DNA from 2 places in the Mesorhizobium sp. M7A.F.Ca.CA.002.04.1.1 genome. Region 1 is predicted to be linked to the other one. Evidence: riboswitches for the same ligand, from Rfam matches in the RefSeq annotation. Region 1 holds a riboswitch; the other holds the start of a gene.
What was found. Region 1 has a riboswitch for cobalamin ahead of ENZ75_RS10840 (aromatic ring-hydroxylating dioxygenase subunit alpha). Riboswitches for the same ligand answer to the same signal wherever they lie in the genome.
Positions count from the first base shown of each region.

Region 2: another riboswitch for cobalamin. It lies ahead of ENZ75_RS14750 (DUF1636 family protein); the one in region 1 lies ahead of ENZ75_RS10840 (aromatic ring-hydroxylating dioxygenase subunit alpha).

Region 1 is NZ_RZPL01000153.1:692-9,073, reverse strand. Features, by position in the region: partial or broken gene ENZ75_RS10865 (glycosyltransferase family A protein) at 1-384, opposite strand, end outside; gene ENZ75_RS10860 (glycosyltransferase family A protein) at 440-1,192, opposite strand; gene ENZ75_RS10855 (hypothetical protein) at 1,189-2,238, opposite strand; gene ENZ75_RS10850 (PqqD family protein) at 2,285-2,716, opposite strand; gene ENZ75_RS10845 (hybrid-cluster NAD(P)-dependent oxidoreductase) at 2,886-3,986, opposite strand; gene ENZ75_RS10840 (aromatic ring-hydroxylating dioxygenase subunit alpha) at 4,012-5,259, opposite strand; cobalamin riboswitch at 5,374-5,576, opposite strand; gene ENZ75_RS10835 (DUF680 domain-containing protein) at 6,088-6,285, shown strand; gene ENZ75_RS10830 (DUF680 domain-containing protein) at 6,365-6,565, shown strand; gene ENZ75_RS10825 (DUF680 domain-containing protein) at 6,635-6,880, shown strand; gene ugpC (sn-glycerol-3-phosphate ABC transporter ATP-binding protein UgpC) at 6,960-8,072, opposite strand; partial or broken gene ENZ75_RS10815 (alpha-amylase family glycosyl hydrolase) at 8,097-8,382, opposite strand, start outside.
Region 2 is NZ_RZPL01000242.1:273-6,829, forward strand. Features, by position in the region: partial or broken gene ENZ75_RS14740 (cobaltochelatase subunit CobN) at 1-362, opposite strand, end outside; gene cobW (cobalamin biosynthesis protein CobW) at 381-1,418, opposite strand; gene ENZ75_RS14750 (DUF1636 family protein) at 1,421-1,849, opposite strand; cobalamin riboswitch at 1,888-2,092, opposite strand; gene ENZ75_RS14755 (winged helix-turn-helix domain-containing protein) at 2,123-3,322, opposite strand; gene ENZ75_RS14760 (NADH-quinone oxidoreductase subunit A) at 3,654-4,019, shown strand; gene ENZ75_RS14765 (NADH-quinone oxidoreductase subunit B) at 4,010-4,591, shown strand; gene ENZ75_RS14770 (NADH-quinone oxidoreductase subunit C) at 4,596-5,198, shown strand; gene ENZ75_RS14775 (NADH-quinone oxidoreductase subunit D) at 5,199-6,389, shown strand; partial or broken gene nuoE (NADH-quinone oxidoreductase subunit NuoE) at 6,390-6,557, shown strand, end outside.

The DNA.
Region 1 (8,382 bases):
ATCTATCTTGTCGACCAGCGTCATGCGCGAATAGGTCAGCTCGAGGCCAGGATCCTCTTCGAAGCAGGCGAGATCCGCCTTGAAGCGGCCTATCGGGGAGATGTCGTCCGAATCGAGAAACGACACCAGACGCGTCTGCGGCAGCAACTGCTTCAGCCCGGCATTGCGCGCCTTGGTGACCCCGCCATTGATCTGCTGGAAAAGACGAATGCATGGGGCCTCGTCGATCAACGACCGTACGACGGCTGCCGAGCCATCGGTCGACCCGTCGTCGATGACGATGATGTCGAGATCGATGTCTTCGCGCTGCCTGAGCAACGAGCGCAGCGCCAGGCCAACGAATTGTTCGCGATTGTAGACCGGCATGATGACGCTCAGCCTCATCGGCGTCTCCAGCAGCGTTGCGGGCTTGGCTGATCCGAGCCGATTGTCTCGAGCATCATGGCATCCGCCAATCGGCGGGACTCTTCAATTCGAAGATGCCCTGGACCTCTCGCCGTGACGGATCGGCCTTGCGCCGCCGCATCGACTTGTGGATTGCACGCAAGTGGTTGCGGACCCTGCCGCTATGTTCCTTGGTGACATTTCCGGCGTGGCGTCGGTAGTAGATCGCGACGGTGTTCGGCAATTCGTAGCGCGGACCGGTTTCGAAGACTCGCAACAGATAATCCGTGTCCTCGGACTGCTCAAAGTCCTCGTCGAAATGGCCGATGCGATCGACAAGCGTTCGACTGAAGAGAGCGGTGCTCAGCGAAATTCCGCGAAGCGTCATGGTACAGCAGTCCGCCTCCGGCTCGAGCTTCTCGTCGTCGATCCGGTCGACCAGCGTCATCAGCGAATAGGTTAGCTCAAGCCCGGAGGTAGCCTCGAAGCGGGCGAGATCGGCCTTGAACCGTCCGGCCAGCGAGATGTCGTCAGAATCCAGGAATGACACGAACTCCGCATCCGGCGGCAGTTGCCGCAGCCCGGCGTTGCGCGCCCTGGCCACGCCCATGTTCGATTGCTGGAAGAGTCGGATGCAGGGGTTTTCGCCCATCATCGAGCGTACGGCCTCAGCAGAGCCGTCGGTCGAACCGTCGTCGATGACGATGATGTCGAGATCGGCGGCGTCCCGCTGCCGCACCAGCGAGCGCAATGCCGAAACGACATAGCGTTCACGGTTATAGACGGGCATTATCACGCTCAGTTTCACGAAGCGCCCCGCACAAGAAAGTCCGCAATCGTGCCGGCTATCTCCTGTGGCTGCGTCCCCAGCGACAGACGATAGCATGGCAGCAGGCGGGTCAGGTCGCTGAAGAAGCGAAAGCCGCTCTCCCGCTCGCCCGGCATCTGCGCTATGCCGGACGGCGCCAAGGCAATCATGGCATCCCTCCGCGACACCGGCACGATCGAACTTGCCCCGCCTCCGCCGATATGTGGCACCAGCAGCGCAACGATGTCCAGGGTTTCAGGCACCGGCCGGGGCGCGATGTCATGAATGTGAAAAGCATATTTGCCTTGCCAGTTGAGCGGGCTATGAGCTGGCAGCCGGTGATCCAGCCCAAGTCGCGCGAATCCCTGGGGATCCTGCTTGAGTGTTGAAAACAACGGGCGGGCAGTCACGCCGTTGGAGAGGTCGACCAGCACATAATCGTCGCCGACGCTGTCCAGCCCGTGGAGGAGGCCGGCGGCGACGGTCCCGGATTTCCCGGCGCCGCCCGCGCCGGCCAGCAGTACGCCCCTGCCTTTGGTGCCGAGCGTCCCCGCATGGGCCAGCCGCATGCCACGTGCCGCATATTCCCAATGGAGGAAGGGGCGCAGCGGCGCTCCCGGCTCCCACGGTGGAAAGGCATCGGCCGAGGCCATCAATTGCACGCCAACGCGACGTTGCGGATCATAGAACTGCCAGAAATCCAGGTCGTGGAAATGGTTGCCGCGCAATCCGGCTTCCGCCAGCCTGGTGGCGAAGCCATGCTGCGTGAAGGGTCCTTGGCCCCATCTGGCCGGTGCCGCGATGCCGTCAATGCCGGGATGTGCGACGAAGATGCGGCAGATGTCGGCAGGCGCTCGGTTGTCCGCAGCCGTGACAAAGCCATGAGCGAAGGCATCCGCCAACGCGCCGGCACTCACATGAGCGGTCAACTCCAGATGCGGCAAACCCACCTTGCAGGTCAGTGGATAATGCGCGGCGCTGCTCTGCGCTTGCGCCAGGACATGACGTGCGTAGTCAGTCAGGTTTTCGAGAGTGACGTTCGGCATGGTCTGCCTGTTCCGGAGCCGTCCGGCAACGAGAGCCTGGCGCGCCTCAGTTGGCCTGCTTCACTGCGGGCCAGCCGAGGGGCTCCTCGACCTCGTGGATGGGATCGACGACAATGAGGTCGGCAAGGTCGTCATGGATGTCGACCTTGAGGGGCTCGCCGGCAGCGGCGAGCTGAGCCAGCAATTCGCTGGGAACCGGTCTTGCCACGCCATCGGTTGCGGCCGCCAGCAAACCGAATTCGAGCAATTGTGAAACAAAGCCGTCAATCGCGGCGGCATCGAGGGCGCCAATCCCGGTCGCGGCGCCGACCAGTTCGGAGGCAGGCACGCCGGACGACAGTGCATCCCAAAGCCTGCTGCCTGAATCAGAGAAGCCGAAATATTTACCGGTGGTCAGGTCGAGAACGACGGCTTCGCCATCGAAGGATTCAAAGACGATATCCTTGCTGGCAATGGCATATACGCCGGATTGTCGCATGTTTGCTCCCCGCCGAAGCAGGCCGCGGAGATGATCTTCGGGCCCTACGGTCAACCCCACCGTTGCAGGCGTCTAACCATTTGCAGGGTTTTTGGCAAGATGGCGTAGGCCCGGCCGAGCGCAGCTGCAGGCCGCGCGGGCATGGACAGCCTCTGACCGTGCCTGCCGGTCACGCCTCGATTTCAAGCGCCGAAAGCGGCTTCGAGCAACAGGCGAGGATAAAGCCGTCTTCGATTTCGTGATCGAGGATGCCGCCATTGTGGCTCATCTCGACGTCGCCCGCGACCTTCCTCACCTTGCAGGTGCCGCACAGGCCGAACTCGCAGGCGGCGGGAATCCGCACCCCCGAGGCGCGTGCCGTCTGCAGCACGGTCTGGCCGGCGACGCATTCGGCATCGACATCGGAATGCGAGAACCGGATCGGTGTCACGGCCTCCACGGTGGCAGCGGCGCCGTCTTCCGCCGGCGGCGAGAACGGCGCCGGGATCTCCTCCACGGCAGGCGCGGCAAAGCTTTCCTGATGGTATTTCGCCATGTCGAAGCCGGCTGCGTCCAGCATGCCGCGCACGGCGCGCATGAAAGGATCGGGGCCGCAGCAGAAAATCTCGCGCTCGCGGAAATCGGGCGCCAGCAATGGCAGCCGGATCGCGTCGATGCGGCCCATATGGCCGAACCAGCCCTCGCGGCTCGACCGCTCCTCGATCATGAAGCCGAGCGACAGCCCAGGCATGCGGCTGCCGAGCAGTTCGAGCTCCTTGCGGAAAATGATCTCTTCCGGGCGGCGCGCGCAGTTGACGAAGCCGACATCGGTCCATGGCGCGCAGTCGTTCAGCCAGCGCAGCATCGACATCATCGGCGTCACGCCGGAACCGGCCGAAATGAACAGGTATTTGGCGGCCGGGTGGCTGTGCAGCGAGAAGTCGCCGGTCGGCCCATAGGCCTTGACGTGCGAACCGGGCGTCAGATGGTCGAACATCCAGCGCGTACCGGTGCTGCCCGCCTGCGCCTTGACCGTCACCGCGATCGAGAACGGCCGCGACGGCGAGGACGACAGCGTGTAGGTGCGCATCAGCGGCCCGTCCGATGTCGGCAGTTCCAGAGTCACGAACTGACCCGGTTTGTAGCGGAACCAGGTCTGGTTGTCGGAGCGGAAGGTGAAGGTCTTCACGTCAGGCGCTTCGTCGCTGACGCCGATCACTTCCAGCACCTGCAGCCTGTCGTTCCAGGGCGTCATCTGGTCGAGATGGCGATAGAGGCCAAGGTCCGTCATCGCATTCATCCTCTTGTCCCCTGGGCTAGGCGACGCTGCGCAGGGCCGGCCGGCCGCCTTCGGCAAGGCGCGGCCCGATGAACGACGCGTACCACTCGACGAACTGGATCACGCCGCCCTCATGCAGCTCCGAATAGGGGCCTGGTTCATAGGCCGGCGACAGGATGCCGAAGGCGTTTTCCTCGACGATGCGGCGGTCCTGGTCGTTGGTCTCGGTCCAGACATGGGTGAGCTCAGCGAGGTCGTAGTCGACGCCTTCGACCGCATCCTTGTGGACGAGCCATTTCGTTGTCACTGCGGTTTCCGTGGCACTGATCGGCAGCACGCGGAAGGTAACGGCGTGGTCGCCGAGGATATGGTTCCAGGTCGTCGGATAGTGATAGAGCAGCAAGGAGCCGATGCGGTCGGTTGAAACGCTGTCGGACAGGTTCTTCTGGACCGCCCGTTTTCCCGTCATGGTGTAGCTGACGGCATCGCGCAGCAGCGGCGCGCGGGTGGCGCGGTACTGCCCTGCCGGATCGATGCGGAATTTGCTCGGCAAGCCTGATGCCTCGCATCTGGCCCAGTGTGCGACCATTTCAGGGTCGCTGTCGGCGCCATGGACGCCGGTTATGGTTGGAGCCTCGGGGAAGGTCTTGCACAACTCGGGATGATTGGCGGCGCAGTGGTAGCACTCGCGGTTGTTTTCCCAGACCAGCTTCCAGTTGCCCTTCTCGACGATCGTGCTCTCGAAGGCGATCTTTGCTTCACGCAGCCGGTGCGGCAAAAGATAGGGTTCGATCATCGCCCGCATCGGCGCGAAATCTGCCGGTTCCTTGGCCAGGCAGATGAAGATGTAGCCGCCGACGCTCTCGCAGGCGACCGGCTTCAGGCCGAAATCACTCTTGTCGAAACCGTCGGCCATCTGGCGGGCAAACAGCAGGCGGCCGTCCAGCTCGTAGGTCCACTGATGATACGGGCAGACGAGCTTTGCCGCGGTACCCTTCTCCGTGTTGCACACGCGGCTGCCGCGATGGCGGCAGGAATTGTGGAAGGCGTTGATCTTGCCGTGCTGGTCGCGGACAAGGACGACCGGATAATCGCCGACCTGCACGGTGATGTAGCTGCCCGGCTTCGGCAGTTCGCAATCATGGCCGATGAACAGCCAGTCGCGATACCAGATCAGCTCCATGTCGAGCTTGAAGTAGTCCGGATCGGTGTAGAAGGGCTGCTCCAGCGAAAAGCCTTGCCGGCGCCCCTTCAGGAGCCTCAGCATGTCGTTGCGGATATCCATGTCCTGTCCTCGTTCCTAAGGACTGAACTGGTGGTGACGGAGGAAGGATTGAAGCGCAGGCCGGCTGTGTGCCGGACATGCGCTATCCACCTCTTGACCGCCCACCGCGATCAGTCGAGTCTAAAAATCTCGGGCTGGTTTCCGGGCTCTGGAGTTGTCCTTGCGGACCATCGCGACACCTTCCCAGGCGGTTGCCCAGTGGTCTCCCGTTGCGACTTGAACTCCACCACCGTTGCGGGGGCAGCGCCGGATTCTGACCGGCTTCCCAATTCTCCGCCTCGTCGTCACGAAGCGGCACCTGAGATGGTATGATCTAACCACGATCGCGGGCGCGCCGTCGGCATGAAAACGACATCGTATCCATGCGGCGCGACACGGCATGCGAAACGCTACTGCAGCTCGTCGCGGGCCGAGATCCCACCTCCCGGGCGGCCATTTGCCGGCTGCGATCTTCCCGAATCCGACCCTTCGCGGGGGGTCAAAAAAGGTTAATGGTTTCGAAAAATGACTATTAGTTCGCCCTAAAATCGAACCGAACGGTTCGTTTCTGTTGACGGTGCGTGCAGGACGGTGTGAACGCTGGGCCTCTGAAACAGTCAGTGATCCATCAGGTGGCTACACCTAACACACTGATATGAAGAAGAAAAATGCATCCCTAGATTCCGTTGGCACAATTTCAAGGTGTGGATTCATGGTCCACACGGAACAACTTCGTGATTGGAAAAGACGACCTTGCCCTCCCACATCGGGGCTGTCCGAACGACGCGATTTCATTTCCAAGACACGCCGCTAGACGGACGGAAAAAAGACGATACTGGAGTACCAAAAATGAAAAAGATCATTCTCACTGCCGCAGCCCTTCTGGCCATTTCCGGCAGCGCCTTCGCTGGTAGCGACCACTACGGTTCCAACGCCGCGGCAGCCACTGCTGTCGACAGCTCGTACACCGCTTCGACCAAGAAGTCGGAACCGGCTGCTCAGGCGCCTGCCCAGGGTGCTGACCGCAACCTCTTCGGCAACAACTAACAGCCGATTCCCAGTTTCCCGGTCGACGGCGGGCTCGCCCGCCGCCCTGGCGAAATTCAGACATTCAGGAGTATTCAAGATGAACAAGATCCTCATTGCTGCCGCCGCCGTTCTGGCCATCACCGGCAGCGCTTTCGCGGGCAGCGACAACTACGGTTCGAACGGCCCCAACCAGCCTGCCGCCGCTGTGGACCAGTCGTACACGGCTTCCACCAAAACCTCGGAACCGGCTGCCCAGACGCCCGCTCAGGGCAGCGACCGTAACCTCTTCGGTCGCTAACAACCAATTTCGCAACCGACGGCAGCTGTGTCTGCCGTCCTGGCGAAATCCAGAATTCAGGAGACTAAAATGAACAAGATCCTTATTGCTGCCGCCGCCGTTCTGGCCATCACCGGCAGTGCCTTCGCCGGCAGCGACAATTTTGGCTCCAATGGTGCCAATCAGCCTGCCGCCACGACTTCGGTCGACAGCACGCGCACCTCTTCGGTACGCAACACCGGTTCGCCGGTCTACAAGCTGCTGAACTCGTCGGGTGACACCACCCAGAAGTCTGCTCCGCAAGGTGCCGACCGCAACCTCTTCGGCAACAACTAACAACCGAAGTCGATCTCCAAGTCAAAGAGCGGCGGGCCCGGCCCGCCGCTCTTTTTTGTGCCTGACACGGTAATTGCGGTTAAGCCGCCTTTGCTTCCACTTCATGCAACGCGAAAGAACGTCCATCCGCGTCGAAGATATGCAGGTCCTCGCCATTGGCGCTCAGCCGCAATGTCGAGCCGCGCTTGACCTCGACATTGCCGGGCAGCTTGGTCACCAGCGGCAGATCGGCGCGGCCGATGTCGACATAGACAAGCTGCACCTCGCCGAGTTGCTCGACATAGTCGACCGTCCCCTCGAACAGATAGTCCGCGCCGCTGGCGATGATCAGGTCCTCCGGCCGCACGCCAAAGCTCACCGCAGCGCCCTTTGCCGAAGCCGGCGTCGCAATCGGCACGGTCGCCTTGCGTCCGCCGACATGGCTGACGACGGTCGGGTTTCCGGTCTTTTCGATGGTCGCCGGCAGGATGTTCATGGCCGGCGAGCCGATGAACTGGGCAACGAACAGATTGCCGGGCTTCTTGTAGAGGTCCATCGGCGTGCCGACCTGCTCGATATGGCCGTCCTTGAGCACCACGATGCGGTCGGCCAGCGTCATCGCCTCGACCTGGTCGTGGGTAACGTAGATCATGGTCGTGTTGGGCATCGATTCCTTGAGCTTGGCGATCTCGATGCGGGTGGCGACGCGCAGCGCGGCGTCGAGGTTCGAAAGCGGCTCGTCGAACAGGAACACCTTCGGATTGCGCACGATGGCGCGGCCGATGGCGACGCGCTGGCGCTGGCCACCCGACATCGCCTTGGGCAGGCGGTCGAGATATTTGGTCAGCTGCAGGATCTCGGCGGCCTGGCGCACGCGGCGGTCGATCTCGGCCTTGTTCTCTTTGCCGATCTTCATCGAGAACGCCATGTTGTCGTAGACGGTCATGTGCGGGTACAGCGCGTAGGACTGGAACACCATGGCGATGCCCCGCTTCGACGGCGGCACGTCGTTCACCACTTCGCCGGCTATTCTGAGTTCGCCGGAGGTGATTTCCTCGAGCCCGGCGATCGACCTCAGCAATGTCGACTTGCCGCAGCCCGACGGGCCGACGAAGACGATGAACTCGCCCGACCTAATATCGAGGTCGATGCCGTGGAGAATGTTCAGATTGCCGTAGGACTTCTTCACTTGTCTTAGCGTGACATCGGCCATTGGTTTCCTCCAGTGATTGGAAATTCAGTCGAGACGCCCGAACCAGGCGCCGTAGCCGCCAAGCTCGATGGAACCGCTGCTCGCCTGCCCCGAAAATCCGTGCCCGGGCAGAGGTTGCAGCGATCGGCCGCCAAGGTCAACCTTGGCCCGCCCGGCTCCCAGATTGAAGACGCAGACGATCTGCTCGTTGCCTGCGCGGCGCGTGAAGGCCACGGTATCTCCCTCACTTTCGATGAAGGTGATGTCGCCCTTGGCCAGCGCCGGATGGGCACGCCGGAAGCTGAGAAAGCGCCGGTAGTGCTCGAGCAGC
Region 2 (6,557 bases), on a different contig from region 1:
TCGTCGCGGCATTCGCCGGGCAGCAGCGCCAGTTTTATGCCGCGTTCGCGGGCGGTCGAGGCAAGCTGGTCGCAGCCGTAGCGCCACCAGTCGTAGCCGCCGAGGATGCGCACGAGGATGATCTTGGCATGGCGGGCGACGCTGTCGACCCAGAGGTCGACGGACATGGGATGGCGCAAGTCGCGCAGTGCGGCCAGCCGCATCGAGGGCAGGCGGTCGGCATCGGTCCTCCACGCCGCCGCCAGTCCGGCGAGGTCGCTGTCGGTGAAGGACAGGGCCACGATATCCGCCGGCGTCTGCCGCAGATCGACCGGCTCGGCGAGGTCGTCGAGCGAGGCGGATGTCGTGGTTAGGATGTGCATCGCAATCCGTGTCCGAAATCAGCCGGCGAGTATACGCTCGATCGCCGGGCGGTTCAGCCCTTTCAGGCCGATGACGACGAGGCGCGAGCGGCGGTCATCCTCAGCGGTCCAGGCGCGGTCATAGTAATGATTGACGCGCGGCCCGACGGCCTGCAGCAAGAGCCGCATCGGCTTGCCGCCGACCTCGACGAAGCCTTTTACGCGCAGCACGTTCTCTTCTTCGGCGACGGTGGCGACGCGCTTTGCCAGCTCGTCCGGATTGGCGATCGAGGCAATGTCGACGATGAACGTGTCGAAGTCGTCATGCTCGTGGTCGAATGCGCCGTCATGATGGGACTTGCGGTTTTCGATGTCGTCCTCGACGGCCAGACCGAGCCCGAGCAGCACGGAGGGATCGACCTTGCCATGCGAGGTCGGCACGATCTTCACTGCGCGGGCGGAGTGTTCGCCAACGATGGCATTGGCGCGGGCGGTGCCGGCGGCGTCCATCAGGTCGCTCTTCGACAGGATGATCAGGTCGGCGCAGGCGATCTGGTCCTCGAACACTTCTTCCACCGGATCGTCGTGGTCGAGCGTCTCGTCCCCGGCGCGCTGCGCCTGGAGGGCCTCCATGTCGTTGGCGACGCGGCCTTCGGCCAATGCCGGTCCGTCGACCACGGCGATGACGCCATCGACGGTCACCCGGCTTTTCACGCTGGGCCACTGAAAGGCCTGGACCAGCGGCTTGGGCAGTGCCAGGCCCGAGGTTTCGATCAGGATATGGTCGACCCTCGGCGTCAGCGACAGGATTTGGTCGAGCGCCGGGACGAAGTCGTCGGCGACAGTGCAGCAGATACAGCCATTGGCCAGTTCGACGATGTTTTCCTCGGGGCAGGTGTCGATACCGCATCCCTTGAGGATCTCGCCATCGATGCCGATGTCGCCGAATTCGTTGACGATGATGGCGATGCGCTTGCCGCCGGCGTTTTCCAGGAGATGGCGGACCAGCGTCGTCTTGCCGGCGCCGAGGAAGCCAGTGACGACGGTGCAGGGAACGCGGGATACGGAAGTGGTCATGGTCAATCCTTCAGCATGTCGATGGGTGGAATGCGGGCCACGAGGCCGCGCTTGAGGCTATCGGGGCGGCCACGCCACGGGATCAGGCCATCTTTCGAGGTGGCGAAGAGCTTTGCGCCTGTCACGAGGTCGGCGCCGCTGGTCGCGGTCAGGTCGCCGAAGACATAGCTCCAGCAACCGTCGCGCAGGATCGCGGCGCTGAGGCGCCGCTTGCAATTGCCAAGGCATTCGACGCTGCGGATGCGGATATCGTCGCCAGCGGCGGCGCGGCGCGTGTCGTCCGTCAGCAACTCGCCGGCGCGGGGATGAGCGTCGGAGCCGGTCTCATTGCGGCAGGAGCCGCAGACGATGATGGTGACGCCGGCCAAGGCATCATCATGGCCGGACGAAATATCCGCTGTGCCAGCCGAAAAACTGCTGTCGTGGTCCAAAGATCGGGCTCCTTGCCCGGAAACCCGCCGGGCGATCGGATTCTACAGTCGCAGACGGCAGGTCTCCTGGCTCGCGAGTCATCGCCTTGGGTAGCCGCCTTCCCGGGAATTCCCAGTGGTTTTCGGCCTTGGCTCTTCGCTTACAGTTGCGGGGACAGCCGCGGATTTGGGATTTTGCCCCGCACCGCATTCCCTCTTAGCCCTTGCCGTTGCGGGCAAGGGACCATCTGGAACCGGATTTAGGCTTTTGCGGGCGGCGGTGTCAACGCGAGCTTACGACACGGCTATGTCGGCCAGCGCCGCGCCCAAATCGCCGGCAGGCGTCACTTCGATGCGTTCGAGCCCGAGCCAACCTTGCATCTGCTTCAATTCCTCGAACAGCTCCGCAGCGGTTTCAGGCGGCGCACCGGGCTCGGCATAGGCCGCATGGACCCGCAGTATGCTGGCCGGGCGATCGGCCTTGAGGTCGACGCGTGCCACGATCCTGTCGCCGAGCAGGAACGGCAGGACATAATAGCCATACTGCCGCTTGTCGGCAGGTGTGTAGATCTCGATGCGGTAGTGGAAATCGAACAGCCGCTCGGTGCGCGAGCGCTCGAAGACGACCGGATCGAAGGGTGCCAGCAAGGCGCGGGCCTCGACTTTGCGCGGCAGACGGGCGTCCCGGTGAAGATAGGCCGGCTTGTCCCAGCCTTCGACACGCACCGGCAGCAACTCGCCCGTTTCAACCAGTTCCTCCAACCGGCCTTTCATATCGGCCGGCGACAGGCGGAAATAGTCGCGCAAATCGCTTGAAGTCGCCACGCCGTGGGCGCGGGCGGAAATGCGCAGCAATTCGCGGTGCGCGTCCTCAGGCGTCGGCACCGGCAGATCGAGGATCGCCTGCGGCAGCACGCGCTCGGGCAGGTCATAGAAGCGCTCGAAACCGCGGCGGTGCGCCGTGGTGATGCGGCCGGCCCAGAACAGCCATTCGAAGGCGTGTTTGGCATCGCTCCAGCCCCACCAGCCGCCCGAACCTTTCTGGCCCTCCAGCGCGGAAGCGGCGATCGGGCCGCGCTCGGCGACCTCGCGGTAGATCTCTTCGATGTAGGCGGCGTGCTCGCGGCCCCATTTGGCGAGACCCAGATACATTTCCTCGCCCCGCTCGGCGCGCTGCATGCGCCAGCGCATCAGCGGGTATGTCTCGACCGGCAGGAAGGACGCCTCGTGCGCCCAGTATTCGAAAACCGTGCGCTTACGCGTCACGGCCGCGTTGTCGAGCAGCGAGAACGGGTAGGGGCCAAGGCGCGAATAGAGCGGCATATAATGAGCGCGCACCACCGCGCTGACGGAATCGATCTGCAACAGGCCGGTGCGGGAGAGCGTGCGGGCAAAATGCCGGCGGTCGGGCGTGCCGGTCGGGCGAGGATCGAGGAACCCTTGGGCGGCAAGGGCGATGCGCCGGGCCATCGGGAGCGAGATCTTTTCCTTCATGCAGGTATCACTTTGACGTGTTTTGACCGAGGGTCGAATGGCTGATTCCAACCCATGCTAGCAGGGTTTTGGCAGCATTCATGTCAGGAGAGAAAAGTGGAGTAAAAAGCGAAGGAAATCAAACAGGAGCGGATCGGACCAGTTTGCCGCGATATGCCGTCCAGGTCGATGTTTTGAACAAGGTTTGACTTGCTTCGCTGGAAGTGCTGCGCTAACCCTCGCCGCGTTGCAGCATAGGCCCTTAAAACGGTTCAGCGGTTAAACTGTCACGCTTCCGCATTAGGGTCCGGTGCTGTAATCAACGTGGATTGGCGCCAACGGAAAGCCGAGCATGAACGCACTCTTGAGCTCATACCTGCCCATCGTCCTGTTCATAGGCGTGGCGCTGGTTGTCGGCCTGGCGCTGCTGGCCGCGCCCTTCCTGGTGGCCTACCGCAATCCCGATCCCGAAAAGCTTTCCGCCTACGAGTGCGGTTTCAACTCGTTCGACGACGCCCGCATGAAGTTCGACATCCGTTTCTACCTGGTGTCGATCCTGTTCATCATCTTCGACCTGGAAGTAGCCTTCCTGTTTCCGTGGGCGGTGTCGTTTTCGAAGATCGGCATGCTCGGTTTCTGGTCGATGATGGTTTTTTTGGCGGTGCTGACCATCGGCTTTGCCTATGAATGGAAAAAAGGAGCGCTGGAATGGGATTGAACGACAGTTCAGGCACCCTCGTCGCGCCGAAGCCCAAGGGCATCATCGATCCCAACACCGGCAGGCCGGTGGGGGAGGACGATCCCTTCTTCCTCGAGATCAACAACGAGTTGGCCGACAAGGGCTTTCTGGTCACTTCGACCGAGGCGCTCATCACCTGGGCGCGCAGCGGGTCGCTGATGTTCATGACGTTCGGCCTCGCCTGCTGCGCGGTCGAGATGATCCACACCTCGATGCCGCGCTATGATTCGGAGCGGTTCGGCGTCGCGCCACGCGCGTCTCCGCGCCAGTCCGACATCATGATCGTCGCCGGCACGCTGACCAACAAGATGGCGCCGGCGCTGCGCAAGGTCTACGACCAGATGCCGGAGCCGCGCTACGTCATCTCGATGGGCTCCTGCGCCAATGGCGGCGGCTATTACCACTATTCCTATTCGGTGGTGCGCGGCTGCGACCGCATCGTGCCGGTCGACATCTATGTGCCCGGCTGTCCGCCGAGCGCCGAAGCGCTGCTCTACGGCATTCTTCTCTTGCAGAAGAAGATCCGCCGCACCGGCACGATCGAACGGTAAATCCATGACCGCATCCCTGAGCGAACTGTCGACCTATCTCGGCGAGAAGCTGATCGGCCGCGTGAACGAGGCTGATATCGCCTATGGCGAACTCACCATCCATGTCGAGCCGCGCGATCTGGTCGAGGTGATGACCTTCCTGCGCGACGATGCGCGCTGCCAGTTCATCTCGATCATCGATGTCTGCGGCGCCGACTATCCGTCGCGGGCCAAGCGTTTCGACGTCGTCTATCACCTGTTGTCGCCGAAGCAGAATGTGCGCGTCCGCGTCAAGGTGCAGGCCGACGAGGAAACCATGGTGCCGTCGATCACCGGCGTCTATCCCGGCGCCGACTGGTTCGAGCGCGAGACCTACGATCTCTACGGCGTTTTGTTCTCCGGCCATCCCGACCTGCGCCGCCTGCTGACCGACTATGGCTTCGAAGGCCATCCCTTGCGCAAGGATTTCCCGCTGACCGGCTTCGTCGAGGTGCGCTACGACGACGAGGCCAAGCGCGTTATCTATGAGCCGGTCGAGCTCAAGCAGGAATTCCGCAATTTCGATTTTCTGTCCCCGTGGGAAGGTACGGATTACGTGCTGCCGGGTGACGAGAAGGCAAAGCAGTAAATGGCTGAAACCTCCGTCCGCAACTTCAACATCAATTTCGGCCCGCAACACCCCGCGGCGCACGGCGTTTTGCGCCTTGTGCTGGAGCTGGACGGCGAAGTCGTCGATCGCGTCGATCCGCATATCGGACTGCTGCATCGCGGTACCGAAAAGCTGATCGAAGCCAAAACCTATCTGCAGGCGGTACCCTATCTCGACCGGCTCGACTATTGCGCGCCGATGAACCAGGAACATGCCTTTGCGCTGGCCGCCGAGCGTCTGCTCGGCATCGAGGTGCCGAAGCGTGGCCAGGTGATCCGCGTTCTCTACAGCGAGATCGGCCGCATCATGTCGCACATCCTCAATGTGACGACGCAGGCGATGGACGTCGGTGCGCTGACGCCGCCGCTGTGGGGCTTCGTCGAACGCGAAAAGCTGATGGTGTTCTATGAGCGCGCCTCCGGTTCGCGCATGCATGCCGCTTATTTTCGGCCCGGCGGCGTCCATCAGGACCTGCCGCGTCAACTGGTCGAGGACATCGGCAAGTGGATCGACCCGTTCCTGAAGTCGATCGACGACCTCGACCGGCTGCTGACCGGCAACCGCATCTTCAAGCAGCGCAATGTCGATATTGGCATCGTCTCGCTGGCGGATGCCTGGGCCTGGGGTTTTTCGGGCGTGATGGTGCGTGGCTCGGGTGCAGCCTGGGATCTGCGCAAGTCGCAACCCTATGAATGCTATTCGGAGATGGATTTCGACATTCCGATCGGCAAGAACGGCGACTGCTTCGACCGCTACCTCGTGCGCATGGAAGAAATGCGCCAGTCGGCGAAGATCATGCGCCAGTGCGTCGACCTTTTGCTCGGCAAGGAGAGCACCGGCCCGGTGTCGAACCTCGATGGCAAGGTGGTGCCGCCCAAGCGCCAGGCGATGAAGCGCTCGATGGAAGCGCTGATCCATCACTTCAAGCTCTACACCGAGGGTTATCGCGTGCCGGCCGGCGAGGTTTACGCCGCCGTCGAGGCGCCGAAGGGCGAATTCGGCGTCTATCTGGTCTCCGACGGCTCCAACAAGCCCTACCGCTGCAAGCTGCGCGCGCCGGGTTTCGCGCATCTGCAGGCGATGGATTTCCTCTGCCGCGGCCACATGCTGGCCGACGTCACCGCCGTTCTCGGCTCCCTCGACATCGTGTTTGGTGAGGTCGATCGCTAAATGTCAGTCCGCCGTCTCGCAGAAGCCAGCGTCCAGCCAGCATCCTTCGCCTTCAACCGGGCGAATGCCGCGGCTGCGAAGCAATGGATCAAGAAGTACCCGAAGGGCCGTGAACAGTCGGCCATCATCCCGCTTCTGATGATAGCACAGGAGCAGGAAGGCTGGGTG